Regions from separate parts of the Geodermatophilus sp. SYSU D00696 genome, predicted to be linked through region 1. Evidence: riboswitches for the same ligand, from Rfam matches in the RefSeq annotation. Region 1 holds a riboswitch; each other region holds the start of a gene.

The links. A riboswitch is a leader RNA that binds a small molecule or an ion and turns the genes downstream of it on or off. The one in region 1 is predicted to bind cyclic di-AMP.
Region 2: another riboswitch for cyclic di-AMP. It lies ahead of ACI79O_RS18840 (transglycosylase family protein); the one in region 1 lies ahead of ACI79O_RS15055 (aggregation-promoting factor C-terminal-like domain-containing protein).
Region 3: another riboswitch for cyclic di-AMP. It lies ahead of ACI79O_RS01035 (aggregation-promoting factor C-terminal-like domain-containing protein); the one in region 1 lies ahead of ACI79O_RS15055 (aggregation-promoting factor C-terminal-like domain-containing protein).
Region 4: another riboswitch for cyclic di-AMP. It lies ahead of ACI79O_RS21800 (NlpC/P60 family protein); the one in region 1 lies ahead of ACI79O_RS15055 (aggregation-promoting factor C-terminal-like domain-containing protein).

Annotation. Positions count from the first base shown of each region.
Region 1 covers NZ_JBJGYY010000022.1:33,335-40,075, forward strand. Annotated here, with positions in the region: gene ACI79O_RS15030 (FAD-dependent monooxygenase) at 1-518, shown strand, start outside; gene ACI79O_RS15035 (cytochrome P450 family protein) at 544-1,824, shown strand; gene ACI79O_RS15040 (hypothetical protein) at 1,793-1,990, opposite strand; gene ACI79O_RS15045 (TcmI family type II polyketide cyclase) at 2,001-2,684, shown strand; gene ACI79O_RS15050 (VOC family protein) at 2,681-3,106, shown strand; cyclic di-AMP (ydaO/yuaA leader) riboswitch at 3,321-3,477, shown strand; gene ACI79O_RS15055 (aggregation-promoting factor C-terminal-like domain-containing protein) at 3,724-4,359, shown strand; gene ACI79O_RS15060 (alkene reductase) at 4,424-5,500, opposite strand; gene ACI79O_RS15065 (FAS1-like dehydratase domain-containing protein) at 5,573-6,439, shown strand; gene ACI79O_RS15070 (acyl-CoA dehydrogenase family protein) at 6,433-6,741, shown strand, end outside.
Region 2 covers NZ_JBJGYY010000034.1:21,087-27,827, reverse strand. Annotated here, with positions in the region: gene ACI79O_RS18855 (TasA family protein) at 1-348, shown strand, start outside; gene ACI79O_RS18850 (dihydrofolate reductase family protein) at 415-1,137, opposite strand; gene treZ (malto-oligosyltrehalose trehalohydrolase) at 1,140-2,894, opposite strand; gene ACI79O_RS18840 (transglycosylase family protein) at 3,075-3,764, opposite strand; cyclic di-AMP (ydaO/yuaA leader) riboswitch at 3,768-3,895, opposite strand; gene treY (malto-oligosyltrehalose synthase) at 4,139-6,460, opposite strand; gene glgX (glycogen debranching protein GlgX) at 6,457-6,741, opposite strand, start outside.
Region 3 covers NZ_JBJGYY010000001.1:213,315-220,055, forward strand. Annotated here, with positions in the region: gene ACI79O_RS01020 (flavin-containing monooxygenase) at 1-533, opposite strand, end outside; gene ACI79O_RS01025 (TetR/AcrR family transcriptional regulator) at 610-1,275, opposite strand; gene ACI79O_RS01030 (class I SAM-dependent methyltransferase) at 1,307-1,933, opposite strand; gene ACI79O_RS01035 (aggregation-promoting factor C-terminal-like domain-containing protein) at 1,988-2,944, opposite strand; cyclic di-AMP (ydaO/yuaA leader) riboswitch at 3,179-3,339, opposite strand; gene ACI79O_RS01040 (hypothetical protein) at 3,491-4,312, opposite strand; gene ACI79O_RS01045 (LLM class flavin-dependent oxidoreductase) at 4,673-5,830, shown strand; gene ACI79O_RS01050 (FMN reductase) at 5,827-6,450, shown strand; gene ACI79O_RS01055 (FMN-binding glutamate synthase family protein) at 6,512-6,741, opposite strand, start outside.
Region 4 covers NZ_JBJGYY010000049.1:13,427-20,167, forward strand. Annotated here, with positions in the region: gene ACI79O_RS21785 (DEDD exonuclease domain-containing protein) at 1-304, opposite strand, end outside; gene ACI79O_RS21790 (NlpC/P60 family protein) at 589-2,325, shown strand; gene ACI79O_RS21795 (hypothetical protein) at 2,438-2,752, shown strand; cyclic di-AMP (ydaO/yuaA leader) riboswitch at 2,913-3,091, shown strand; gene ACI79O_RS21800 (NlpC/P60 family protein) at 3,108-4,349, shown strand; gene ACI79O_RS21805 (M48 family metallopeptidase) at 4,541-5,812, shown strand; gene ACI79O_RS21810 (glycosyltransferase family 4 protein) at 5,809-6,741, shown strand, end outside.

The sequences.
Region 1 (6,741 bases):
ACGAGAAGGCGCAGTTCCTGCTCGAGATGCAGATGACCATGAACTACGCCGGCAGTCCGCTGGTCGGCCAGACACCGGGCGGGGAGACCCTCCCGGCCGGGCCGGAGCCCGGGCACCGGGCGCCGGACGTGCAGGGTCTCCGGCGCTTCGGCGTGGCCCACCCGCTGCGGCTGTTCGACCTGACCCGCGGCACCCGCTCGACGCTGCTGCTCTACGCCGATCCGGGCGCGTCGGAGGAGCAGGTGCTGGCGCTGGAGAAGCTGGCCGTGGGCGTGCGCCAGCAGAGCCGCGGAGAGGTCGAGGCGTACCTGGTCGCCGACCCGGACCTCCCGGTGCCCCTGCTGGTCGACCTGCCGGTCGTCCGCGACGCCGACCGCACCTTCGCCGCCGCCTACGGCGTGGCGGGCGCCGGGACGGCGGTCTACCTGGTCCGTCCCGACGGCCACGTCGGATTCCGCAGCCGCCTCGTGCAGGAGACCCCGCTGCTCGACCACCTGGCCGGCGTGTTCGCCCGGTGACCTCCCACCCACGTCAGGAGACAGCATGACCCAGACCGCGCAACCGACCCCCGCGGCGCCACCGGACGACGTGGTCCCCGGCGGGCAGATCTACACGCCGGAGTTCCGCGCCGACCCCTACCCGGTCTACGCCCGGCTGCGCGCCGAGCGACCGGTGGTCAAGGTCCGGACGCCGCGCTTCGACTCGTTCCTGGTCACGCGCTACGACGACGCCCGTCAGGCGTTGTCGGACCCGCGCCTGTCCAAGGACCTGTACCGGGCCGGGGACACCTACCTCGCGGTGTTCGGCGAGAAGGCCCGGCAGATCAACACCAACATGCTCAACTCCGACCCGCCGGAGCACACCCGGCTGCGCCGCCTGGTGACCCAGGCGTTCACGCCGCGGCGCATCGAGGCCATGCGCCCGCGGATCGAGGAGATCGTCGAGGACCTGCTGGACCGGATGGCGCCGCGCGGCAGCACCGAGTTCGTCGACGAGTTCGCCCTGCGCCTGCCGCTGGCGGTCATCGGGGACCTGCTCGGCATCCCCGAGGCCGACCACGAGGAGATCCTCGCCGGCACCCAGGTCATCCGGACGGTGGGCACCGGCGGGCGCAGCCCCCAGGAGGACCGGGCGGCGATCGGGCAGGCGCAGGAGCGGCTGCACGCCTACTTCTCCGGCTTGGTGGCCGGCAAGCGCCGGAACCCCGGCGAGGACCTCGTGAGCGCGCTGATCGCCGCGCGCGACGGGGACGGCCGGCTGTCGGAGGCGGAGCTGGTGTCCACCTGCTTCCTGATGCTGTTCGCCGGCTACCAGACCACCTCGGACTTCCTCGGCAACGCCGTGGTGGCGCTGCTGACCCACCCCGAGGAGCTGGCCGAGCTCCTGGCCGACCTCGACCGGGTGCCCGCCGCCGTGGAGGAACTGCTGCGCTTCGACGGCTCGGTCCCCGTGTCGAGCTTCCGGTTCGCCACCGAGGACCTCGAGATCGGCGGCGTGACCGTCCCCGCGGGCTCGATCGTCACGATCGTGCTCAGCGCGGCCAACCACGACCCGGAGTTCGTCCCGGACGCCGACGCGCTGGACCTCTCCCGCGGCTCCACGCACCACCTGTCCTTCGGGCACGGCATCCACAAGTGCCTGGGCACCGCCCTCGCACGGCTGGAGGCGACGACCGCGCTGCGGCGGATCCTCGTCCGCCTGCCCGACCTGCGCCTCGACGTCCCCGTCGAGGAGCTGCAGTGGCTGCCGGCGGCGTCGGCCTTCCGCGGGCTGCTCGAGCTCCCGCTGCGGTTCACCCCCACCCCTCTCCAAGGAGGCTCGTGATGACCCAGACCACGCCGCCCTCGACCCCGTCGGCCGACCCTGCAGCCGACGCGACGACGACACCCACCGAACCGCCCTGGGCGAACGACACGGTCGAGTTCACGAACACGTCCACGTCGCCGGCCAGCTGGAACTCGGCCACGTGGCGGCCGTTCCGCAACGTCATCGTCTGCCGGATGGTGCCTGGCAGCGAGGACAAGGTGGGACCGGTGTTCGCCTACTACGACCGGACCACCCGGCCGCAGGACATGGGCGTCGTCGGGCGGGTCCTGCTCTCCTACGAGGGCCTCTACCTGCACGTCATCGAGCGCAAGGAGGACCCGGAGGTCTCCGGCCAGCGCCGCGGTCTGCCGGCGTTCCAGGCGATCGCCGAGGCCATCGCACCGTACGTGACGCCCTACCCCAGCTACTGGCAGAACCCGTCGCACTCGGTGGCGAAGCACTTCTACAGCTGGGTGCCCGAGGGCGAGGTCTCCCCCGACCGGGAGATGACCGTCATCGTCCAGCGGATGCGGCCGGGCAGCGAGGAGGACATCGCCCGGGTGTTCGCCGCATCCGACGCGGGTGGCCTGCCCACGGAGACCGGCGTCACCGGCCGCTGGCTGTACTCCATGGAAGACGTATTCGTGCACCTCCTGGAGCAGGACCGGGCCAAGGCGGCGGCCGTGCGGCAGAACCACGAGTCCATGCGGCCGGCATTCGCCAAGGTCATGGAGGACCTGGCTCCCTACGTCAGCCCGTACAACCCCGAGACGTGGCAGACCCCGCGCGACTCGGTGGCCCGGGTCTTCCACCGCTGGACGGCTCCCGACTGGGCGCCCGGGGACCAGCTTCCCGCGCCCCGCGAGGGCACGTCATGAGCCTGCGCCGGTTCGCCAACCAGACCTACTTCGCCGACGACGTAGCCGCGGCCGTCGCCTGGTACACGGAGCTCCTGGGTACCGGGCCGGGCTTCACCAGGCCCGGCCCAGGCGGACGGCCCAGCTACGCGAAGTTCCGCATCGACGAGGGGACGTCACTGGCGATCGCCTCCCGCGCCTCCGCCCCTCCGGGCATGGCGCTGGAGACCGGCGGCGCGGTCGGCTACTGGGACGTCGACGACCTCGACGCCGTGCTCGAGCGGCTCACCGCGATGGGCGCGAAGGAGTACATCCCGCTCACGCCGCACGGGCCGATCGTCAGCGCCGCCGTCGTCGACCCGTTCGGCAACGTGGTCGGCATCTCCTCCGAGCGGCACCACGCAGCCGACCTCCCCGGGGACGGTGCCCGCCGACCCGGGTAGTCCGCACGCGATCGGACGCGGCCGCCGGGACCCGTGGTCCCGGCGGCCGCGGCGTGTCCGGAGGAGATTGGTCGCGCGGGGTGACCAGCCGTGCGCGGAGGGGACGTGGCGTCGGCCTGTCGCGCTCCGGTCGGCACCTCCGATTGTGACCATCCGGTCACGTCCTTAGCGTTTCGGCGTCCGGCCGGTCGTCTCGTCCCCGTCCGGGGGCCCCTGCCGGATGCCGCCGAGTCGCGCCCACCCCCGTGGGTGCGAGCCGGGGACCCACCTGCACCACCGGGGTGAGTCCCGCTCCCGGCCCTCCGGGAGCGGGTAGGGCACTCCCAGCCCGAACCCGTCAGCTCACCTGGTAGGCGGCCACGGGAGGACGGAGTACATCCGCGCCCTGGGGCCCCGAGCCCCCGCGCGCCCAGGTCCGGGACCGTCGCGCTCCCGCCTGCCCAGCCACTGCACGCAGCAGCCGTCGCACGCCCGCAGCCGGGCCCCTGGTCCGGCCGGTGCCGCGCGCCCGGCTGCCGACCCCTGCCCTCACGGGCCTCGGGGCCCACCGCATCCCGACCCACCCGGCGCCGTCCGGTGACGGCGTCCGGCGACCACACCTCCAGGAGGACGACCCGATGCATGCACCCACCGACCTCGAGCACACCGCCGCCCAGGACACCCTCGTCGCCGCGCGACCGCGCCGCCGCGTCCTGCACCTGCTGACCGCCACGGGGGCGATGACCCTCGCCCTCACCTTCGGCGGGCAGGCGGTGGCCCAAGCCGACGACCACTGGGACTCCGGTGACCGCAGCTCCAGCTCCCAGTGGGGCGGCTGGGACGGTGACCGCGACGGTGGCTGGAACCAGGGCGACGGCGAGGCGGCGCCCGCCGCTCCCGCGGCGGCACCGGCTCCCGCGCCGGCCTCCGCACCCGCCCCGGCACCGGCTCCCGCGCCGGCCGCGGCACCCGCCGCCTCGGGCGAGGCGGCCTACAAGGACTACGCCCTGGCCCAGCTCGGCGGGAACGCCACCCAGTTCGGCTGCCTCGAGCAGCTCTGGGAGCGGGAGAGCGGCTGGAACCCGAACGCGCAGAACCCCAGCAGCACCGCCTACGGCATCGCCCAGTTCCTCGACTCCACCTGGGCGGGCACCGGCATCGCGAAGACGTCGGACCCGTACCGGCAGATCGACGCGGGGCTGGTCTACATCGAGAACCGGTACGGCAGCCCCTGCGCGGCCTGGAGCCACTTCCAGGCCAACAACTGGTACTGACCGACTGACCCGGGAGCCCCCTCCGGCCCGTCCGGTGAGGGCTCCCGGGTCGCCGCGCGGCGTCTCAGCTGGCGCGCAGTGTGGGGTAGTCGGTGTAGCCCTCGGCACCCGACGCGTAGAACAGGTGCGACCGGATCTCGTTCTCCGGGTGCTCCCCGGCCCAGCGCTCGACCAAGTCGGGGTTGGCGATCACCGCCCGGCCCACGGCGACGACGTCGGCGTGCGCGGCCTCGATGAGCGCCACCGCCTCCTCGCGGGTGGTGACGGCGCCGAAGCCGCTGTTGGCCATCAGCGGCGCGCCGGAGCGGCGGCGCAGCTCCTGGACCAGGTCGCCGGCGGGCTCCCGGTGCAGCACCGACAGGTAGGCCAGGCCGAGCGGACGCAGCCGGTCGAGCAGCGCGCCGTAGGTGGCGAGGACGTCGCCGCGGTCGGGCTCGAGGACGTCCTGGATGCCGTGCTCGGGCGAGATCCGCAGGCCCACGCGGCCGGCGCCGATCGCGTCGGCGACCGCGGTGACCACCTCGGCCACCAGGCGGGCCCGGTTCTCCGGCGAGCCGCCGTACTCGTCGTCGCGGACGTTGGACGACGGCGCCATGAACTCGTGCAGCAGGTAGCCGTTGGCGCCGTGGACCTCCACGCCGTCCAGCCCGGCCTCCACGGCGCGCTCGGCGGCCCGCCGGAAGTCCCGGACGACGTCCCGGACCTCCTCGGTGGTCAGCGCGTGCGGCACCGGGTAGGGCTGCTTGCCCTTCTCGGTGTGGCCGGCGCCGTCGATCGCGATGGCGCTGGGGGCCACCACGCGGCGGCCGCCGTTGACGTCGGGGTGGGTGACCCGCCCGCCGTGCATGACCTGCAGGACGATCCGGCCGCCGCGGGCGTGCACCGCCTCGGCGACGCGGCGCCAGCCGGCCACCTGCTCGTCGGTGACGATGCCGGGCTGGCCGACGAAGGACTGCGACTCGTGGTTCGGGTAGGTGCCCTCGGTGACGACCAGGCCAACGCCGGCGCGCTGCGCGTAGTGCTCGACGACGAGGTCGCCGGGCACGCCCGAGGAGCCGGACCGCATCCGGGTCAGGGGCGCCATGGCCACGCGGTTGGCGAGCTCGAGGTCGCCGAGTTTCACGGGTGAGAACAGGTCCACGCCGGTTCCGACACCCGCACGGCCCGCGCCATTCCGGGGTGCGGGCGGCGTCACAGGCGGCACGATGACGCCGTGTCCTCCCTGACCGACGCCGTCGCGGGCTGGTCCCCGGGCCCGCTGACCGGCACCGCGGTGGTCGCGCCCGGGCCCGCGGCCGCCTTCGCCGCGCTGCTCGACCAGCCCGCCCCGCCGCTGGCCGACGGCGACCCGCTGCCGCCGGGCTGGCACGTGTTCACCTTCCTCGACCGGCCGGCCACCGCCGACCTCGGCGACGACGGCCACCCCCGCGCCGGGCACTTCCTCCCGCCGCTGCCGCACCGGCGCCGGATGATCGCCGGCGGGCGGCTCCAGGTCACCGCTCCGCTGCGGGTGGGGTCGGCGGTGGAGCGGACGTCGTCGCTGGCCCGCTGCGAGGTCAAGACCGGCCGGAGCGGGGAGATGCTGCTGGTCACCGTGCGCAGCGAGTACCGGGAGGACGGCGCGCTGCTGGTCACCGAGGAGCAGGACGTCGTCTACCGCTCCCAGGAGGCCGGCTCCTCCCCGGCCCCGGCGGGCGCCGGCTCCCCCGCCGACATCGGCGACCACGTGGTCGAGGTGCTGCCCGACCCGCCGCTGCTGTTCCGGTTCAGCGCACTCACCTACAACGCGCACCGCATCCACTACGACCAGCCCTACGCGACGCAGGTGGAGGGTCACCCGGGTCTGGTCGTGCACGGGCCGCTGCTGGCGCTGCTGCTGCTGGAGGTCCCGCGCCGTCACCTGCCGGACCGGTCCGTCACGTCGTTCAGCCACCGCCTGGTCCGCCCGGCGTACGCGGGTCCGCCGGTGCGGGCGGGCGGGCGGCTCGACGGCGACCGGTTCGCGCTGTCCGCGGGGACGGTGGGCGCGCCCGCGTCGGTCACCGGGACCGCGGTGCTCGCCGAGGGCCCGCGGTGCTGAGCCCCGAGGAGCGCGACGTCGTCGCCATCGTGCGGGCCTTCGTCGACCGGGAGGTCCGCCCGGTCGTCCGCGAGCTCGAGCACGCCGACGAGTACCCCGAGGCGCTGGTCGAGCGGATGAAGGAGCTCGGCGCCTTCGGCCTGGCCGTCCCCGAGCCGTGGGGCGAGGCCCCGGTGTCGATGCCCTGCTACGCGCTGGTCACCGCGGAGCTCGCCCGCGGGTGGATGTCGCTGGCGGGCGCGATGGGCGGGCACACCGTCGTCGCGAAGCTGCTGGTCGCCTTCGGCACCCGGGAGCAGCAG
Region 2 (6,741 bases), on a different contig from region 1:
ATCGTCGACCAGGAGAACGGCTGCTACGGGCCCGAGATCGCTGCTGAGGACGGCTGCCAGGCCGCGGACGACGAGGGTGAGTTCAGCGCGGCCGCCGACTACGCCGTTGCGCTGTCCGGTGCCAGTGAGACTGCCTGCAACGCATCCGCGACCCCGAATGGCTGGGGCTGGATCCCCTTCCAGGAGGACGACGGTCTCCTCCCGACTGCCTCGCCGCTGAGCCTGGACCCGGGCAAGGGAGCGTGCCTCCTGCTGCGCATCACGCTGGACGAGGAGCGGGCGGGCAACGACGTGCAGAGCGATGTCATGAGCTTCACCGCGAAGCTGACGCTCGAGCAGAAGTTCTGATCAACCGTTGGTGCACGCGGGGGCGGTCCGGGTTCTCCCGGGCCGCCCTCGCGGCGTTCCCGGGGCTCAGGAACCGATGGCGTAGCGGGTGAACAGGACGCCGTCCTCCTCGAGCACCTGGACCAGCCGCGGGCGGACGACGTCGGCCAGCGCCCGGTCGAGCAGCCGGGCCGGCCCGCCGACCAGGGCGGGGGAGACGGTGAGGTCGAGTTCGTCGACCACGCCCGCGTCCAGCGCCGCCGACAGCAGCGCCGGCCCGCCCTCGCACACCAGCTGCCCGAGGCCGCGGTCGGCCAGCCGGTCGAGCGCGAGCGGCAGGTCGACGTCGTCGTCGCCGCAGACGAGCACCTCGACGCCGGCGTCGGCCAGCGCGGCGCGGCGGCCGGGGTCGGCGGCGGCGCAGGTCACCAGCAGGGTCGGGGCCTGCGCCAGCCGGTCGCCGGGCGCCATCGACGCTCGGCGCGAGACCACCGCCACCGGCAGCTCCGGCGGCCGCCCGAGGGACGCGCGCAGCCGGCCCACCGCGGAGTCGGCGGGCACCGGGCGGTAGCCCTCGGCCGCGGCGGTGCCGTGCCCGACCAGGACGGCGTCGGCCAGGGCCCGCAGCACGCGGAACACCCGCTGGTCCCCGGGCGAGCCCAGCCCCGCGCTGCGCCCGTCGACGGCGATCGCGCCGTCGAGCGAGACGACGAAGTCGACCCGCACCGACCGCCCCGGCGACAGCCGGTAGGCCGCGGCGAGCGCGGCGTCGTCCGCGACGGGCCCGGCGTCCGGGAACAGCCGCCGCACGGTCAGCGGGTGGTGAGCACGGCCGAGCTCTCGGCCGGCAGCGTCACCGTGTCGCCGTCCAGCGCCGGGTCGTCCCCGGTGGCGAACAGCACGCCGGTGGCCGGCCGGTCGAGGTCGACCTCCCGCGGCTCGCCCGACAGGTTGGCCACCACCCGCAGCGCGCCGCGGTGCACAACCAGCAGGCGGTCCTCGTCGTCCCAGCCGACCTCCACCGCGCCCAGGTCCGGGTCGACCAGATCCGGCTGCGCCCGGCGCAGCGCCAGCAGCGCCCGGGTGGTCGCCAGCAGCCGCGCGTGCGGCTCGCGCTCGGGCTCCGACCAGTCCAGCTTCGAGCGGGTGAACGTCTCCGGGTCCTGCGGGTCGGGCACCTCGTCGGCGTCCCAGCCGTGCTCGGCGAACTCGCCCTTGCGCCCCTCGGCCGTCGCCCGCCCGATCTCCGGGTCGGTGTGGCTGGTGAAGAACTGCCACGGCGTCGAGGCGCCCCACTCCTCGCCCATGAACAGCATCGGGGTGAACGGGCCGGTGAGGACCAGCGTCGCGCCGACGGCGAGCAGGCCGGGGGACAGCGACGCCGAGATCCGGTCACCGATGGCGCGGTTGCCGACCTGGTCGTGGTCCTGCAGGTAGCCGAGGAACGCCCAGCCCGGCAGCCGCGCGGTGTCGACCGGCCGGCCGTGGGACCGGCGGCGGAAGCTCGACCAGGTGCCGTCGTGGAAGTACGCGCCGGTCAGCGTCTTGGCCAGTCCCGCCAGCCCGGCCGCGGCGAAGTCGCCGTAGTAGCCCTGCCCCTCGCCGGTGAGCACCGCGTGCAGCGCGTGGTGGAAGTCGTCGCTCCACTGCGCGTGGATGCCCGTGCCGTTGGCGGCGCGCGGGGTCACCAGCCGGGGGTCGTTGAGGTCGCTCTCGGCGATCAGTGTCAGCGGCCGGCCCAGCGCCGCCGAGAGCCGGTCGACCTCCTGTGCCATCTCCTCGAGCACGTGGGTGGCCCGCTCGTCGACCAGCGCGTGGACGGCGTCGAGCCGCAGCCCGTCGACGTGCATGTCCCGCAGCCACATCAGCGCGTTGTCGAGGATGTAGCGGCGCACCTCGTCGGAGTCGGGCCCGGACAGGTTGATCGACGAGCCCCACGGGTTGGGCCCGCCCTCGCTGAACACCGGCATGAACAGCGGCAGGTAGTTCCCCGACGGGCCGAGGTGGTTGTAGACGACGTCCTGGATCACGCCCAGGCCGCGCTGGTGGCAGGCGTCGACGAACCGCTGGTAGGCCGCCGGCCCGCCGTAGCTCTCCTGCACCGTGTACCAGAGGACGCCGTCGTAGCCCCAGTTGTGCGTGCCGTCGAAGCCGTTGACCGGCAGCAGCTCGACGAAGTCGACGCCGAGGTCGACGAGGTGGTCCAGGCGCTCGACCGCCGCGTCCAGGGTGCCCTCGGGCGTAAAGGTGCCCACGTGCATCTCATAGACGACGCCGCCGGCCAGCGGGCGCCCGGTCCAGGCGCCGTCGCCCCAGGAGTGGGCCGCGGGGTCGAAGCGGCGGGACGGGCCGTGGACGCCGTCGGGCTGGCGGCGCGAGCGCGGGTCCGGCCGCACGGTGTCGTCGTCGCCGAGCAGGAAGCCGTAGTCGGCCTCGGGCGCGGCCGGCACCTCGGCGCGCCACCAGCCGCCGTCGTCGCGGCGCATGTCGTGCACGGCGCCGTCGACCTGCAGGCGCACCCGCTCCGGCACGGGCGCCCAGACGGCGAACTCGGCGGCAGCGGACATGCGAGGACCTCCCGGCGGTGGTGCGGCTGACCGGACCCTCTTGCCCGCTGGGGGAGCGGTCAACCGCCGCGGGCGGCGGCCCGCGGGGGAGCGGGTCCCCCGGCGGCCGCGCGGCTCACGGCCGGCCGAGACCCCCGGGCTCCCGGCAGCCGGGGGAGGACCCCCCGGCTGCCGGAGGACTCACGGGAGCTGCAGCTCCTGACCGACGTAGATCCGGTTCGGGTCGCTGCACTCGTCGCGGTTGGCGGCCCACACCGCCCGCCAGCCACCGTCGACGCCCTGCGCCCCCGCGATCTTGCCGAGGGTGTCGCCGCTCTTCACGACGTAGGAGCCGCCCTCACCGTCGCCGCGGTCCCAGCGGGAGCCGCGGTCCCAGCTGCGGTCGGCGTCCTCGGCCGGTGCCGGCGCCGGCTCCTCGGCGGCCGGAGCGGGAGCGGGGGCAGGAGCGGCGGCCGGCTCCGGAGCCGGCGCGGGGGCCGGCGCGGGGGCCGGGGCAGCCGCGGCCTCGGGCGAGCCGGCCTCCGGCGCCGACGGGTCGAGGTTCTTGCCGCAGGTCGGCCAGGCGCCCGGGCCCTGGACGTCGAGCGTGGCCTCGGCGACGGCGATCTGCTGCGCCTTGGTCGCCAGGTCGGCGCGCGGGGCGTAGTCGAGGCCGCCGAAGGCCTCCCAGGTGCTCTGGCTGAACTGCAGGCCGCCGTAGTAGCCGTTGCCGGTGTTGATGCTCCAATTGCCGCTGGACTCGCACTGGGCGACGGCGTCCCAGTCGTTGGGGGCGGCGGCCGAGGCCGGGCCGGCCGCGACGCCGATCGCGGCCGCGGCCACGCCGGTCGTCACGAGGGCACGGCGGAGGAAGGACGTGGACGTGCGCATGCGGGATCTCCGATCCGCCGCCTGCGAGGTGAGCTGTCGGGTTCGGAGCGATCGGTGCCCCGGCCGCACGTGTGCGGCTTCACCCCCAGGCGCTGCGTCCGGTCCCCCCGTGACCGCGGCGCACACGCCGAGATGGGTCCCCCACCCCCGTCCTGGCTGTGCAGGAGGAACGGAGCCCGGCGGACGGGGTTCGGCGGACCGGCTCCGGCACGCCGCCGTCGGTCGGCCGCGTGCGGGAGCCAAGGTAACGGTCGCATCACGGGGCGGCACACCGGCCCCACCCGTCACGGCGTGCCGCCCGGCGTCCCGGGTCCGGCCCGGGCGCGGCACCGCAGGTCACGGCGGCGCCGGGCGGCGCCGCCGTGACCTCCGTCTCATCCTCGGACGAGCAGCGCCACGGGCAGCCGGGCGAGCAGGCCCGCCACGGGCGCCCCGCCGGCGTCGGCCACGACCCGGGTGTCGGTCAGCACGTCGCGCCAGGCGCCCGTGGGCAGCGCCAGCGCGGTGTCGCCCCAGCCGGTGGCGGCCAGCGCCACGGGCAGCCGGGTCGCCACCGTGACCGCTCCGCCCCGGTCGAAGGCGACGACGGAGCAGGCGGCGCTGCCGGTGGCCTCGACCGGCGTGTAGCCGGAGAACAGCTCCGGGGAGTCCCGGCGCAGCCGCAGCGTCCGGGAGGTGACCAGCAGTTTGGCCGCGCCGGTGTCGTCGACCCCGGGCACCTCACCGCCGTCGAGGCGGGCCAGCAGCCGCCGGCGCTCGTCGTAGTCGACCGGGCGGCGGTTGTCGGGGTCGACCAGCGAGCGGTCCTCCAGTTCGGTGCCCTGGTAGACGTCGGGGACGCCGGGCATGGTCAGCTGCACGAGCTTCTGCGCCAGCGCGTTGGACCGCCCGGCCGGGCCGATGCGGGCGACGAACGCCTCGATCTCGGCGTTGGTCGCCGGGGCGTCGTACGCGGCGTCGACCATCCCGTGCAGCTGCGCCTCGAAGGCCTCGTCGACGTCGGTCCACGTCGTCGAGGTGCCCGCCTCCCGGGCGGCCTTCTCGGCGTAGGCGTGCGCCCGCTCGCGCGACAGCGGCCAGGCGCCGACCAGGTTCTGCCACACCAGGTGCGCCAGCGGCCGGTCGGGCAGCGGGTGGCGCGCGAGCCAGCCGCGTACCAGGTCCGCCCACTCGGTGGGCACCTCGGCGAGCACGGCCAGCCGAGCCCGGGTGTCCTCGCTGCGCTTGGTGTCGTGCGTGGTCAGCGTGGTCATCGACTCGGGCTTGCGCGCCAGCCGCCGGGCCTGCGCCTCGTGGAACTCCGCGACCGTGCTGCCGAACCGGGCCGGGTCGCCGCCCACCTCGTTGAGCACCACGAACCGGGCCCAGCGGTAGTAGGCGCTGTCCTCGACGCCCTTGGCCATCACCGGGCCGCTGGTCTGCTCGAACCGGGTGGCCGCCTCGGTGCCGGCCCGCGCCAGCACCGGGTGCAGCGCGTCGACCGCGGCGACCAGGTCGGGACGGCGGTCGCGGACGGCGGCCACCGTGGCGTCGAGGTGCTCGCGGCCGTCGGGCAGGTAGGTGCGGTAGACGTCGAAGCTGGCCAGCAGCTCGGCCAGCGCCTCCTCCTCCGTCTCGACGTCGATCCCGGGCAGCTCGCCGATCACCCGCACCAGGCGGGCGACCTCCGAGCCGAGGCTGCCGTCGGTGACCTCGCGCTTGCAGTCGTGCACCAGCCGCGCGTAGTCGACCTCGCGGCCCGACAGCTCCGTGTCCAGCGCGGTGAGCGCCGCCTCGCCGGCCGGGTCGACCAGCACGTCGTCGACCTCGGCGAGGGCGTCGTAGCCGGTGGTGCCGGCGGTGCGCCAGCTCTCCGGGAGGTCCTCGCCGGGCTCGAGGATCTTCTCGACCACCGTCCAGCGCCCGCCCGAGGCCTCGGCCAGCCGGTCGAGGTAGCCCCTCGGGTCGGCCAGGCCGTCGGGGTGGTCGATCCGCAGCCCGTCGACCGCGCCGTCGGCCACCAGTTCCAGCACCAGCTCGTGGGTGGCGCGGAAGACCTCGGGGTCCTCCACGCGCAGCCCGGCGAGGGTGTTGATGGCGAAGAAGCGCCGGTAGTTGAGGTCGGAGTCCGCCCGCCGCCAGTCGACCAGCTCGTAGTGCTGCCGGTCGTGCACCTCCTGCGGGGTCCCCTCCCCGGTGCCCGGGGCGAGGGGGAAGCGGTTGTCGTAGTAGCGCAGCTCCCCGTCGACGACCTCCAGCTCCGCCACGTCGTCGGCCGAGCCGAGCACCGGGATGCGCACCCGGCCGCCGAAGTCCCAGTCGATGTCGAACGCCGCCGCGTGCGCGCTGTCCCGCCCGTGCCGCAGCACGTCCCACCACCACGGCGCCTCGGCCGCGTCGGCCACGCCCATGTGGTTGGGCACCAGGTCGAGCACCAGCCCCAGGCCGTGCTCGTGCAGTGCGGCGACGAACCGGTCCAGGCCCGCCCGCCCGCCGCGCGACTCGTCGACGTGCGCGTGGTCGACCGTGTCGTACCCGTGCGTGCTGCCCGCCGCCGCGCGCAGCAGGGGCGAGGAGTAGGCGTGGCTGACACCGAGGTCGGCCAGGTAGCCGGCCACCGCGGCGGCGTCGTCGAGGGTGAAGTCGGCGGTCACCTGCAGCCGGTAGGTCGCCGTGGGGACGGCGCGCCGGCGCTCCTGGCCCGTCGGGCCGCTCACGAGCGGCGCTTGGCCGACAGCACGACCATCGACCGGTCCTGCAGGGTCAGCGACTCGCCCGGCTTGAGCTCGACGCGCTCGACCTCGCCCAGCTCGGCGGTGTCGAGGACGACGGTCCACACCTGCGCGTACTCCTCGGGCGGCAGGGCGAACTCGATCGGCTCGTGGTGGGCGTTGAAGGCCAGGAAGAAGTGGTCGTCGACGACGTCCTCGCCGCGCTCGTCGGTCGACCGGATCCCGTGCCCGTTGAGGTACATGCCGATCGACTTGGCGTAGCCGGC
Region 3 (6,741 bases), on a different contig from region 1:
AGGTCCTCGGGCCAGTGCTGCGGGTGCACGACCCGGCCGAGGAAGCGCTCCTCGCCGGAGAACTCCGGCCGGTACCCCTGGTCGTAGCGGTAGTAGCCGGAGCACACCGACAGCCACGAGCAGGTCCACGTCTCGGTCCCGCCGGTGTCGGTGCGCTCGGCGGTGACCGTCCACAGCGAGTCCTCGGTGGACCAGGACGCGGCGAGCACCCGGGTGCGGAAGCGGATGTGCTCGTCGACGCCGTACTCGCGCGCGGTGTCGCGGACGTACTGGCGGATCGAGGGCCCGTCGGCGATGGCCTTCGGGTCGGTCCACGGCCGGAAGGAGTAGCCCAGGGTGAACATGTCCGAGTCCGAGCGCACGCCCGGGTAGCGGAACAGGTCCCAGGTGCCGCCGATGGCCTCGCGGGCCTCGAGGACGGCGTAGCTCTTGCCGGGGACCTCGCGCTGCAGGTGGCAGGCCGCGCCGATGCCCGACAGGCCCGCGCCGACGATCAGCACGTCGACGTGGCGGACGGGACTGGTCTCGGTCATGACTCTCCCTGTCGGGGCCGGGGTGACCTGGGCGACACTACTCGACACCGTGTCGAGTACGTCGACGACGCGTCGGTCAGGTGGGTGCGGCTGCCGGCCCGTCGCCGCCGTAGACGGCGCGCAGCCACACGGTGAGCAGCACGTCGACGAGGTCGGCCTCGTCCAGCGCCGGCGCCTGCCCGGTGGCGGTCACGTGGATGACCCGCTCGTTCATCCAGTTGAGCGCCACGGCGAGGTCGCGGGCCGGCGGGCCGGGTGGGGCGGCGCCGCGGGCCCGCTCGGCGTCGATGGCCGCGGCGGTCTCGGCGACGAACTGCTCCATGACCTCCGACCACAGCGCGCGGGCCTCGGCGCTGGTGGCGAACAGCGACGCTGCCGCGGTGGTGAGGGCGTGGTGCGCGGCGAAGGTGTCGCGGACCGCCTCGAGCGCACCCCGCCAGCCGGCGCGGACGTCGTCACCGGCCCGGCGCAGCGCCGCCGAGCGGGACGCGCGCGCCTCCCCCACCACCCGGTCGAGCAGCGCGAGGACGACGGCGTCCTTGGACGGGAAGTAGAAGTAGAAGGTGGGCCGGGAGATGCCCGCCCCGCGCGCGAGGTCGTCGACGGAGATGTCGGCCAGCGGGCGCTGCCCGAGCAGCTCCTCGGCGGTGGTGAGGATGGCCCGCTCCCGGTCGTCGCCGGAGGGGCGGCGGGCCCGGCGCCCGCGGCCGCCGCCGGGGGCGACGGGGAGCGGTGCGGCCACGGCGGCGACCCTACCCACGACCGCGGGGCGCTCAGGGCAGTCGCCACACCGTCGTGCGGCGCAGGCCCGGGCCCTCGGTCTCGGGGACGTCGAGCACGGTGACCGGCTCGAGCCGCTCGTGCGGCAGGTACGGGCGGCCGGGGTCCCCGACGAGCACCTCGGCACCGCGGGCCCGCGCCCGGTCGAGGAACGGCAGCACCCGCCCGGTCATCACGCGGTCGTAGCAGACGTCCCCGGCCAGGACGACGTCGACGTCGGGCGGCTCACGGTGCAGGACGTCGCCGATCACGCTGATGCCGCGCACGCCGTTGAGGACGGCGTTGACGCCGACCGCGGTCCGCGAGAACGGGTCGACGTCGCTGGCCAGCACGTGCCGGGCGCCGGCGAGGACGGCCGCGACGGCGACCAGGCCGCTGCCCGACCCGAGGTCGAGGACGCGACGGCCGGCGACCGGGACGGCGCCGTCGAGCACGGCGCGGGCCAGGGCCTGCCCGCCGGGCCAGGCCGCGGCCCAGAACGGCGGCTCCTCACCGGCGCCGCCGGCGGTCTCCATCGCCTCCCACAGGGCGACGACGTCGTCGGCGACGTGCAGCCGGACCTCGGGGACGAGGGAGGGCCGGCGGACCCGGGTGTGCGCGCGGACGAAGCCCGCGGGCACCACCCTGGTCCGGGCCGGCCCTCCCTGCGCCACCTGTGGATCAGTACTAGTGGATCAGTACCAGCCGGTGGCCTGCGAGTGCGCCCAGGCCTCGCAGGGCGAGCCGTAGCGCTCGTTGATGTAGATCAGGCCGGCGTCGATCTGGCGGTAGCCGTCGGAGGTCTTGGCGATGCCGGTGCTGGCCCAGGTGGAGTCGAGGAACTGCGCGATCCCGTAGGCGGTGCTGGTCGGGTTCTGCGCGTTGGGGTTCCAGTTGCTCTCCTTGCCCCAGAGCTTCTCGAGGCAGGAGAACTGCTCGGCGCCGACGAGGCTGAGCGCGTAGTCCTTGAAGGACCCGCGGCTCTCGGAGCTGGAGCTGCTCGGCGCCGGAGCCGCGGCGGACTCGGCGGCCTGGGCCTCGGCGGCCTCGGCGGCCTCGGCGGCAGCAGCGGCCTCCGCGGCGGCGGCCTCGGCCTCGGCGGCAGCCTGGGCCTCGGCGGCAGCCTGGGCCTCGGCGGCGGCCTGCGCCTCGGCGGCGGCGCGCGCGGCCTCCTCCTCGGCGGCGATGCGGGCGGCCTCCTCGGCGGCGATGCGGTCGCGCTCGGCCTGGTCGGCCGCGGCCTGGGCCTGGACGGCGGCGGCGTCGATCGCGGTGCGCTCGGTGCGGGAGGCGGCGAGCTCCTCCAGCGGCGCGAGGTCACCGTCCTCGACGGCGCCGTCGGTGCCCTGCTCCGCGAGGCCGAGCGCCTCGGCCACGCCCACCGAGGCGCTGGCGGTGTCGGCCTCGGCACCGCCGGTGGCGGCGGGGCCGGTGCCGGAGAGCACCCCGACCAGGAGCGCGCCGGCGGCGGCGGTACCGAGCAGCAGGGCCGGGCGGCGGGAGCCCAGCAGGCCACCGCGGCGCGCGCGGCCGGGGGCGGGGGTCTCGTCGTCCACCTCGAGGACGGCGGTCTCGAGGGCGTCGGTGTCAGGGGTGTCGGGGGTCTCGGCGACGGGGGTGTCGGCGGCGGTGCGGCGGGTACGGCTGGACATGCGGGTGGGCGCTCCGAGGGAGAGGGCGCGCGGCGGCCCGGGGCATGGGCACGCGCACGCAGCGCGGGTCTACGGCGTGTCTGGTCGGGAGGTCTCCGGCGGCCGCGGTCGGCGCCGGGGCGCGGCAGGGCAGGGTCGAGCCGGCGTCAGGAGGACGCGGGACCGCGCTGCGCGCGCGGGCGGCTGCACCTGCGGGCCGCGGGGGCCCGGAGGCGGGGCATGCGGAGGCTCTCCGTTTCTTCCGTGAGCCGCCTACCGAGTTAGCTGACGGGTTCGGGCGGGAAGCAGCCCTACACCCCCGCGAGCAGAGCTCGACGGGTGCGATTCACCCCAGTACTGCGGTGGGTCCCCGGCTCGCGTCCACGGGTGCGGACACGACTCGGCGGCGTCCGGCCAGGCTCCCCGGACGGGGAGAGACGACCGACCGGACGCCCGCCACCGTAGACACCGTTACCGGTCCGTGACAACACGGGGCCGGAGGGACCGGCGGGACGGGTGTGACCCGCCGGCCCCCCGGGCAGCTGCCCGCGCCGGTGTCGCTGCTGGTCAGGAGGCCGCGGCGACCTGGGGCCGGTCCGTGTCGCGCAACACAGTGACCTGCGACGCATCGGCAGCGGCGACCGGCTCCCGCGCGGCGCCCGCCGCGGCTTCCCCGACGGTCTCGGCCGCCTCGCGACGCTCGGCGAGGACGGGGACGTCGTCGGGCAGCACGCCGGTGATCACCGCCAGCGCCCGGTCGATCTGCCCGGTCAGCCCGAGCAGCCACTCGCGCGCCTGGTCGCGCTCGTCGCGCAGCGGCGCGAGCTCGGCCTCGGCGACCCGCCGGCGCTCGGCCGCCTCGGCGTCGGCGCGGGCGCGGACCTCTGCCGCCTCCCGGTCCAGGCGCTCGCGCACCGCGGCCGCCGCGCGGTCCAGCCGGGCGCGCTCCTCGGCCGCCCCCCGGCCCAGCTCCGCCGCCTCGCGGCGGGCCGCCTCGAGCACCGCCGCGGCCTCGCTGCGGGTCTGCTCGCGCAGGGCGATGACCGCCTCGCGCATCTCGGCGACCCCGCTCAGCCGCGCCTCGGCCTCGGTGCGGGCCTCCTCGACCACGCGCCGCGCCTCCTCCTCGGCGGCGGCGGTCCGGGCTGCGGCCTCGGCCTCGGCCCGGCGGACCAGTTCCAGCGCCTCGTCCGGCCCCGGCAGCGACTGCCGCTCGCGGACGAGCGCGGCCAGCCGGCGCCGGGCGTTCTGCAGTTCGGCCGAGGCGGCGGCGTAGCGGCTGAGCAGGTGGTCGTTCTCCCGGCGCAGGACGAGGACCTCGGTCTCCGCCCAGTTCACGTAGTCGTCGACCTGCGCGCGGTCGTAGCCGCGGACCGCCCCGGTGAACACCGGCCCGGTCCCCAGCAGGCCGTCGAGTCCGCCCGACGGCGACCGTCCCCCGGTGCCGTCCCCCGGCGCTCCGGTCTGAGCGCCTCCCCCTGCCCGCTGCGACATCCCGGTCCCCCTCGGTCCGCCGTGCCGGTCCGGACTCCCCGGCCGGCCGTCGGGGTGATCACGATCCCACCCCGGATACCCACCGGCCGGGCGCCGACAGGGGGGCGCGGAGCCCGCCGGAGTGGGATCGCCGGGACGTGCCGGATCCGTCACCGAGCGCAGTCATTGCATCTCAGCGCGGTCACGAGACCCTGGGAATGGACGCGAGGGCGCCGCGGTTGGACGGGCCGTAGCAGTAGTTGCACTCTCAACCACATGGAGCACGAGATGCAGTTCGGCGTCTTCTCGGTCAGTGACATCACGACCGATCCCACGACGGGCCGCACGCCGAGCGAGGCGGAGCGGATCCGGGCGATCGTCACGATCGCGAAGAAGGCCGAGGAGGTCGGCCTGGACGTCTTCGCCCTCGGCGAGCACCACAACCCGCCGTTCTTCTCCTCGTCGCCGACGACGACCCTCGCCTACGTCGCGGCGCAGACCTCGCGGCTGCAGCTGTCGACGGCGACCACCCTGATCACCACGAACGACCCGGTGAAGATCGCCGAGGACTACGCGATGCTGCAGCACCTGGCCGGCGGCCGCGTCGACCTGATGATGGGCCGCGGCAACACCGGCCCGGTCTACCCCTGGTTCGGCCAGGACATCCGCGACGGGCTGCCGCTGGCGGTGGAGAACTACGCGCTGCTGCGCCGGCTGTGGGACGAGGACGTCGTCGACTGGCAGGGGCGGTTCCGCACCCCGCTGCAGGGCTTCACCTCGACGCCCCGCCCGCTGGACGGCGTCCCGCCGTTCGTGTGGCACGGCTCGATCCGCAGCCCCCAGATCGCCGAGCAGGCCGCGTACTACGGCGACGGCTTCTTCCACAACCACATCTTCTGGCCGAAGGAGCACACCCAGCGGATGGTCGAGTTCTACCGCCGCCGCTTCGAGCACCACGGCCACGGTGCCGCCGACCAGGCGATCGTCGGCCTCGGCGGTCAGGTGTTCATGCGCAAGAACTCGCAGGACGCCGTGGACGAGTTCCGGCCCTACTTCGACAACGCGCCGGTCTACGGCCACGGCCCCTCCCTGGAGGACTTCTCCCGCGAGACGCCGCTGACCGTCGGCTCCCCGCAGCAGGTCATCGAGCGGACCCTCGGCTTCCGCGACTACGTCGGCGACTACCAGCGGCAGCTGTTCCTCGTCGACCACGCCGGGCTGCCGCTGAAGACCGTCCTCGAGCAGCTCGACATCCTCGGCGAGGAGGTCGTGCCGGTGCTGCGCCGCGAGTTCGCCGCGCTCAAGCCCGCGCACGTGCCCGACGCGCCGACCCACGCGTCGCTGGTCGCCGCCCGCGGCGGCGCGCAGGACTCCACCGTGTACGCCGCGGGTGACGACGTCACCGGCCAGGTCCAGGAGGAGGTCTCCGCATGACCACCCGCACCCTCGCCGTCGTCAGCGCCGGCCTGTCGACGCCGTCGTCGACCCGGCTGCTGGCCGACCGGCTGACCGCCGCCACCGTCGACGCGCTGCGCGAGCGGGGCGAGGACGCCGTCGTCGAGGTCGTGGAGCTGCGCGAGCACGCCCGCGACCTGGCCGATGCCTTCGTCACGGGCTTCCCCAACACGGCGCTGCGCGCGGCGATCGACACGGTCACCGGCGCCGACGCGGTGATCGCGGTGACCCCGGTGTTCACCGCCTCCTACAGCGGGCTGTTCAAGTCCTTCGCCGACGTGCTGGACACGGACGCGCTGACCGGGAAGCCGGTGCTGCTGGGCGCCACCGCCGGCACCGCGCGGCACTCGCTGGTGCTCGAGCACGCGATGCGGCCGCTGTTCGCCTACCTCCGGGCGGTGACCGTGCCGACGGCGGTGTTCGCGGCGAGCGAGGATTGGGCCGGCGGCGACGGCGTCAGCGGCGAGCTGGCGGCGCGGATCACCCGTGCGGCGGGCGAGCTGGCCGACGTCGTCACCGGCCGGCCGGCCACGGCCCGCCCGGTCGACCCCTTCGCCGACGTCCCCGACTTCGAGCAGCTCCTCCGCGGCGAGGCATAGCGGAAGGACCCTCCTGCCCCCACCGCTCGCAGGCTCGCGGCGGGCCCCTGCAGGAGGGCCGTCAGCGGACGGCGTCCTCCGAGGGGGGCGCCGTCCCGCCCTGGGGCGCCTCGGCGGTCATGAGCGCGATGGTCTCCGCGCGGTCGGCCGCCGAGGGCAGGCCCCAGCCGGGCTCGTAGCCGTAGACCTCGGCCAGCGGGGTCGACGCCGACCGCCCGGTGAGCACCTCCACCGACGAGGTGTCGATCAGTCCCGGGTGCTCGACGCCGCACGCCTCGGCCACCTTGAGCA
Region 4 (6,741 bases), on a different contig from region 1:
CGAGGAAGGCCGGCAGCACCGCCTCGATGCGCGGGGCGGTGGCCACCATCGCCGTCGTGATGCCGGTGAGGACGCTGATGTAGGGCGGCACCTCGCAGCCGGGGTCGACCAGCGTCTGGAACTCCCCGAGCACCTCGCCGCCGCGCACCTTGACCGCGCCGATCTCGGTGATCGCGCTGTCCTTCGGCGACCCGCCGGTGGTCTCCAGGTCGACGACGACGAACGTGACGCCGGCCAGCGGGGTCCCGAGCTCGTCGATGGTCGTCTGGACGGCGGGGACCGGCTCGTGGGGGGCCGGCCGCACGAGGGGGAGCGGGCGGTCGCCGTGGGCGGGTGCGTGTGCGTGTCGCGGCGACCGGGACCCGGCGCCGTCGGCGGGGAAGAGCACGGCGGGACGGTAGGCCGGGGGTCGGACAGTCCCGGGGAGGCGGGTCCGCCGGCGCCCGTCGTCGACGACGCGCCGCGCGACGCGCCGGGCGCGGGGACCCGGACGGAGGAGGGGCGCGCGGAGCGCTTGCGGGACGACGGCGGCGCGGACGACGATCCCCCGGCGGACCGCACGGTCCGGTGGACACGGGGGGTGGTCCGGTGCGCCTGGACCCCGCGTCGCGCCCGCGGCGTCGCGCGGCGTTCCTGGTCACGGCCGCGGCGGTGCTGGTGGCGCTGGTGCCGGCCGGACCCGCCGCCGCCGCGCCCAGCGACCAGCCCGGGGGCACCAGCGGGGTCCTCGACAGCGAGGCCCTCGACCGGCTGCAGGAGCGGGCCGCCGAGGTCCAGGCCGACCTGCAGCAGCGCCAGGCCGAGGTCGCGGCCGCGCAGCAGGCGCTGGCCGCCGCGCAGGCCGACGTCGACGCCGCCTCCGCCGGGGTGGCCGAGGCGGAGGCGGAGCTCGCGCGCCTGCAGGACGTCGTCGCGCGCTACGCCTCGGCGGCCTACCGGGACGGCGGCACGCTGTCCCCGCTGAGCGTCCTGCTCTCCGGCGGGGACCCGGGGGACGCCGCTGCCGCGATCGGCTACCTGGACGCCGTCGACGACCACACCGGCGCGGTCGTGACCGCCGCCGAGGAGCAGCGCCGGGCGGCGCTGGCCGAGCAGGCCGCCGCGGACGCGGCGCTGGCCGAGGCGCAGCAGCGGGCCGACCTGCTGGCGGCCCAGGTCGCCGACCTGGAGGCCGCCGCGGCGGCGGTCACCGACGAGCTCGACGCCGCGCTGAGCGACGTCGACCGGCAGCTGGCCGACCTCCAGCAGGAGCAGCTCGACGTCAACCGGCAGACGGCGGCCAACTGGCGCGCCCACCTCGACCAGCTCGCGGCGGCCGGTGTCGCGTCCCCGCCGGCCTCGGCCCTGGCCGCCCCCGCGGCCGGCCTGCCGGCCGGGCTGGTCCCGGTCGGGGACGCCGCGGGGGGCGCCCAGCGGGGCGCCGCCCAGTTCCCGCGCGAGCCGACGTCGCTGCTGGTGCTGCCCGCCGAGACGGTGGCCGCCGTCAGCGCGGCGATGGACACGCTGGGGCAGCCCTACGCGCCGGGGACGGCCGGCCCGGACTCCTGGGACTGCGGTTCGCTGGTCTCCACGGTCTACGGCGCCGCGGGCGTCGACCTGCCCGCCGACCAGGCCGGGCTGTACGCCGTCACGGTGCCGGTCGACCCGGCCGACGTGCTGCCCGGCGACCTGGTGTTCCTCGGGACGCCCGAGTCGGGGCTCGGCCACGTCGGCATCGCGCTGGACCGGGAGACGATGCTGGCCGCCGACGGGCGGGCCGGCGCGGTCGTCGTCCGCCGGCTGCCCGCCGACCAGGTGCTGCACGTGGGCCGGCCGGCCCTCGGCACTCGCCCCGAGGTGGCCGCGCCGGGGCCCTCGGGCGGTGCGCTGCGGGTGGAGTGCGGCAACACCGTGTACCCGCCCAGCTTCGACGGGACCCGCGCCTGGGGCGGGTACCCCAACGGCCTCGTCCCGCCCAGCGCGCTGTGCCCCCTCGGCGTGGGCGGGCACGCGCTGCGCTGCGACGCCGCCGCGGCCTACCGGGCGATGAGCGCGGCGTTCGAGGCGGAGTTCGGCCGGCCGGTCTGCATCACCGACTCCTACCGCACCTACGCCGGCCAGGTCCGGCTCTACGGCGAGAAACCGGCCCTGGCCGCGGTCCCGGGGACGAGCAACCACGGCTGGGGGCTGGCGGTCGACCTGTGCGGCGGCATCGAGACCTTCGGCACCCCGCAGTACGCCTGGATGGTGGCCAACGCCGGCCGCTTCGGCTGGCTGCACCCCACCTGGGCGGACCCGGGCAACGGCCGCGAGGAGCCCTGGCACTGGGAGTTCGCGGGCAGCTGAGCCGGGACTGTCGGTGGCCGTCCCTAGCGTGCGGAGCAACCGACAGGGAGACCCGTCCCGACCGCGGCCCGGCACCCGGGGCGGCCCGGGGCACCGGAGGGGGGACACGGCCATGCTCATCGACTGCGACACCTGCACCGTGCGCGGCACCGGCTGCGCCGACTGCGTCGTCACCGTCCTGCTGGGTGCGCCGCCGGCGGAGAGGGGCACCGGGCCCGTGCTGCTGCCGGTGCCGCCGGTCCCGGCCGCGCGGGCGACCGGGCCGGCCGCCGGGGACGCGGTGCCCCCGCCGTCGGGCGTGGTCGTGGAGTTCGACGACGTCGAGCGGCGCGCCGTGCGGGCGCTGGCGGAGGTCGGCCTGGTGCCTCCGTTGCGTCACCGCCCGGCGCGCGGGGAGCGTCCCGGCGGACGGCGCCGCACCGGCTGAGGCGCAGGTCGACGCCCGAACGGGTACACACCGGAGTGGGCGCTACTGCTCACTGTGCGTGTTCTCACAGTCAGCAGGGGTCCCGTTTGTCACAAACTCATCACGTCCGTACTGTGACCGCGTCCGGCCGGGTGGTCGTCACCTGACGCGAGGTGACCTCGGCCGGTCACCGCCGAGTCACCGGACGCCGCCTGCGGGTGCGCGCGAGGTGAGCCGGGGACCCACCGCAGCACTGGGGTGAGTTCTCGCGTGCACCGGCCCGCCGGCGCACGCCTGATAGGGCACGTCTTCCCAGCCCGAACCCGTCAGCTAACTCGGTAGGCGGTTGCTGAGGAAGAACGGAGAGCCGCCGCCCGTGGCGACCCCCCGCCCCTGCCCGGGGCATGCCTGCGCACAGTCCACCTCCTCCGCACCCGCGACCGCCCGCGTCGCCGGCCCGCACCGCCGCTCACCGCGCCGGCTCCTCGGCCGGGTCGCGCTGGTCGGCACCGCCGCCGCCCTGACCGTGGCCCTCGTGCCCGGCACCGCGGTCGCCGACCCCGAGCGGGCCGCCACCCCCGAGCAGGCCGCCGAGCTCGCCGCCGACGCCGGCCGCCGGCTCGAGGCGGTCAGCGAGCAGGTCAACGAGGCCCGCGAGGTCCTCTCCCGCCAGCAGGCCGCCGCCGAGGCCGCCGAGCGGGCCCTCGGCGACGCCCGCTCCCGGCTGCAGGACCTCGACGGGCAGATCCGCCAGGTCGCCCGCAGTGCCTGGACCAGCAGCAACGACACCTTCGCCCAGCTGGACCTGCTGATGACCAGCGACTCGGCCGACGAGTTCGTCAGCTCGCTGGCCACCCTCGACCACATCTCCGGCCACACCACCGACGTGCTCGCGCAGGTCGGCGAGGCCGCCACCGCGGCGGAGGAGGCGCAGCGCGAGGCCGACGCCGCCCGGGCCGATGCGGAGGCCACGCTCGAGGAGCTCGACGCCCAGGAGGAGCGGCTCGAGGCCGACATCGCCGACTACGAGGCCCAGTTCGAGGCGCTGACCGAGGCCGCGCGGCAGCAGGCGCTCGCCGCCGAGGCCGAGGCCGCCGCCGACGCCGCGGCCGAGGCGGCGGCCGCAGCGGCTGCTCCCGCGGCGGCCGCCCCGGCGGCTGCGGCTCCCGCGGCTCCCGCGGCGGCGGCTCCGGCCGCGGCGGCTCCGGCGGCGGCGGCTCCGGCGGCGGCCGCCCCGGCTCCGGCGGCCCCCGCGGGTGGGTATAGCGGCGCCGCGCAGGTGGCGGTGCAGACGGCGCTGGCGCAGGTGGGCGACCCCTACGTGTGGGGCGCCGGCGGGCCGAACGCCTTCGACTGCTCGGGCCTGACCCAGTACGCCTACGCGGCGGCCGGGATCAGCCTGCCGCACTCCAGCCGGATGCAGTCGCAGATGGGCACCGCCGTCTCGCGGTCGGAGCTGCAGCCGGGCGACCTGATCTTCTACTACAGCCCGGTCAGCCACGTCTCCATGTACATCGGCGGCGGCCAGATGGTGCACGCCTCGACCTCCGGCGTGCCGGTCAAGGTGGTGTCCGTCGACTCGATGAGCGGCATCACCGCCATGCGCCGCATCGCCTGACGGAAGGACCCCTCCCCCCGCCGTTCGGACGCTCGCGGCGGGCCCCTGGGGGATGGCCAACCCAGCACGTCGCCAGGGCCGGTGACCCTCACGGGTCACCGGCCCTCGTCGTGGCCGGTGCCGGGTCCGGGGACCGGGGCGGCCGGGCGGGCCGGTCCGCCTAGGATCGGCCGCGTGAGCTGGGCGGGCGGGTGAACCGGACCGCCTCCCGCGCCGCCCTGCTGGTCGCGCTCGTTCTCGGTGCGGCGTTCGTGGTCGTCGTCGCCGTCCGGACGCCCTGGACGGTGCTGCCCACCCCGCCCGGTGGCGCGACGCCGCTCAGCGCCGACGCCGGGCTGCCCGCCGAGGTGGTGCGCCGGGCCGAGGCCTTCGCCGCCGCGGTCCGCCCCGCCTCGCTGGTGGGCCTGCTGCTCGGCCTCACCGTCTCGGCGCTGCTCGGCCTCACGCGCCTGGGCAGCCGGCTGGTCACCGCGGTCGGCCGTCCCGTGGGTGGGCGCTGGCCGCTCACGCTGCTCCTCGGCACGGTCGCGCTGGTGGTCGCCGGCCGGCTGGTCACGCTGCCGCTGTCGGCTTACGGCGAGGTCGTGCGGCACCGCTACGGCCTGTCGACCCGGTCCTGGGGGCTGTGGCTGCGCGACGTCGCGGTCTCCACCGCCATCGACGCCGGCCTGACCGCGCTCACCCTGCTCGCCCTGGTGTGGCTGGCCCGCCGGGCGCCGCGCACCTGGTGGGCGTGGGCGGCAGCCGGCGCGGCGGGGCTCGTGGTGGCCGGCTCGTTCCTCTACCCGGTGGTCATCGAGCCGGCGTTCAACCGCTTCGAGCCGCTGCCGGCCGGACAGCTGCGCACCGACCTGCTCCAGCTCGCCGAGGAGAGCGGCAACCCGGTCGAGGACGTCCTGGTCGCCGACGCCTCGCGCCGGACGACGCGGCTGAACGCCTACGTGTCCGGGTTCGGGTCCACCCGCCGCGTCGTCGTCTACGACACCCTGCTCGCCGACGTCCCCGACGACGAGATCGAGTCGATCGTCGCCCACGAGCTCGGGCACGTCGCCGCCGACGACGTCCTGACCGGCACGCTGCTGGGCGCCCTCGGCGCGGCCGCGGCGGTGGCACTGCTGGGGTGGCTGCTGTCCCGGCCGGCGCTGCTGCGCCGCGCGGGCGCGGACTCCGCGGGTGACCCGCGCGTGGTCCCGCTGGTGCTGCTGCTGACCGCCGTGGGCTCGCTGGTCGCCACGCCGGTGCAGAACCTGGTGTCGCGCCAGGTGGAGGCGCGCGCGGACCTGTACGCCCTCGACCTGACCGGCGACGCGCAGGCGTTCACCGCGGTGCAGCGGCGGCTGTCGGAGAACAACGTCTCCGACCCGAGCCCGCCGGTGCCGTGGCAGTGGTTCTTCGGCTCGCACCCGACCCCGGCAGAGCGGGTGGCGATGGCCCAGGACTGGCTGCGGCTGGGCGACCGGTGAGCCGCACGCTCGTCGTCACCAACGACTTCCCGCCGCGGCAGGGCGGCATCCAGACCTTCGTGGCCGCCCTGCTCGAGCGCCGCCCGCCCGACTCGCTGGTCGTGCTGGCGTCCCGGTCCCCGGGCTGGGAGGCATACGACGCGCAGCTGCCCTACCGCGTGGTCCGCCGCCCGACCGCGATGCTGCTCCCTACCCCCGCCACCGCGCGCGCCGCGGCCGGCCTGGCCGCCGAGCACGGCTGCGACACCGCCTTCTTCGGCGCGGCGGCACCGCTGGGCCTGCTCGCGCCCGGTCTGCGGGCGGCCGGCGTGCGGCACCTGGTGGGCGCCACACACGGGCACGAGACGGGTTGGGTGGCGCTGCCCGGCGCCCGGCAGGTGATGCAGCGGATCGCCGCCGGGCTGGACGTGCTGACCTGCATCAGCGGCTACACCCGCAGCCGCCTCGAGCCGGCGCTGGGCGGGCGCACGCGGCTCGCGCAGCTCTCGCCCGGCGTCGACGTCGACCGGTTCACCCCGGCCGCCGACGGGACGGCGGTGCGCCGCCGGCACGGGCTGGGGGAGTCCCCGGTGGTCGTGTGCGTGTCCCGGCTGGTCCGCCGCAAGGGACAGGACGTGCTGGTGGCGGCGTGGCCGCGGGTGCTGGAGCGCCATCCCGGCGCCCGGCTGCTGCTGGTCGGCGGGGGACCCGACGAGGCCCGGCTGCGGCGGGCGGTGACCGCACGCGGGCTGGGGACGTCGGTGGTGTTCACCGGCCCGGTGCCGCCCGCGCAGCTGCCGGAGCACTACGCCGCCGGCGACGTGTTCGCCATGCCCTGCCGCACCCGCCGCGGCGGCCTCGACGTCGAGGGGCTGGGCATGGTCTACCTGGAGGCCGCCGCGTGCGGGCTGCCGGTGGTCGCGGGCACCTCCGGCGGGGCACCCGAGACG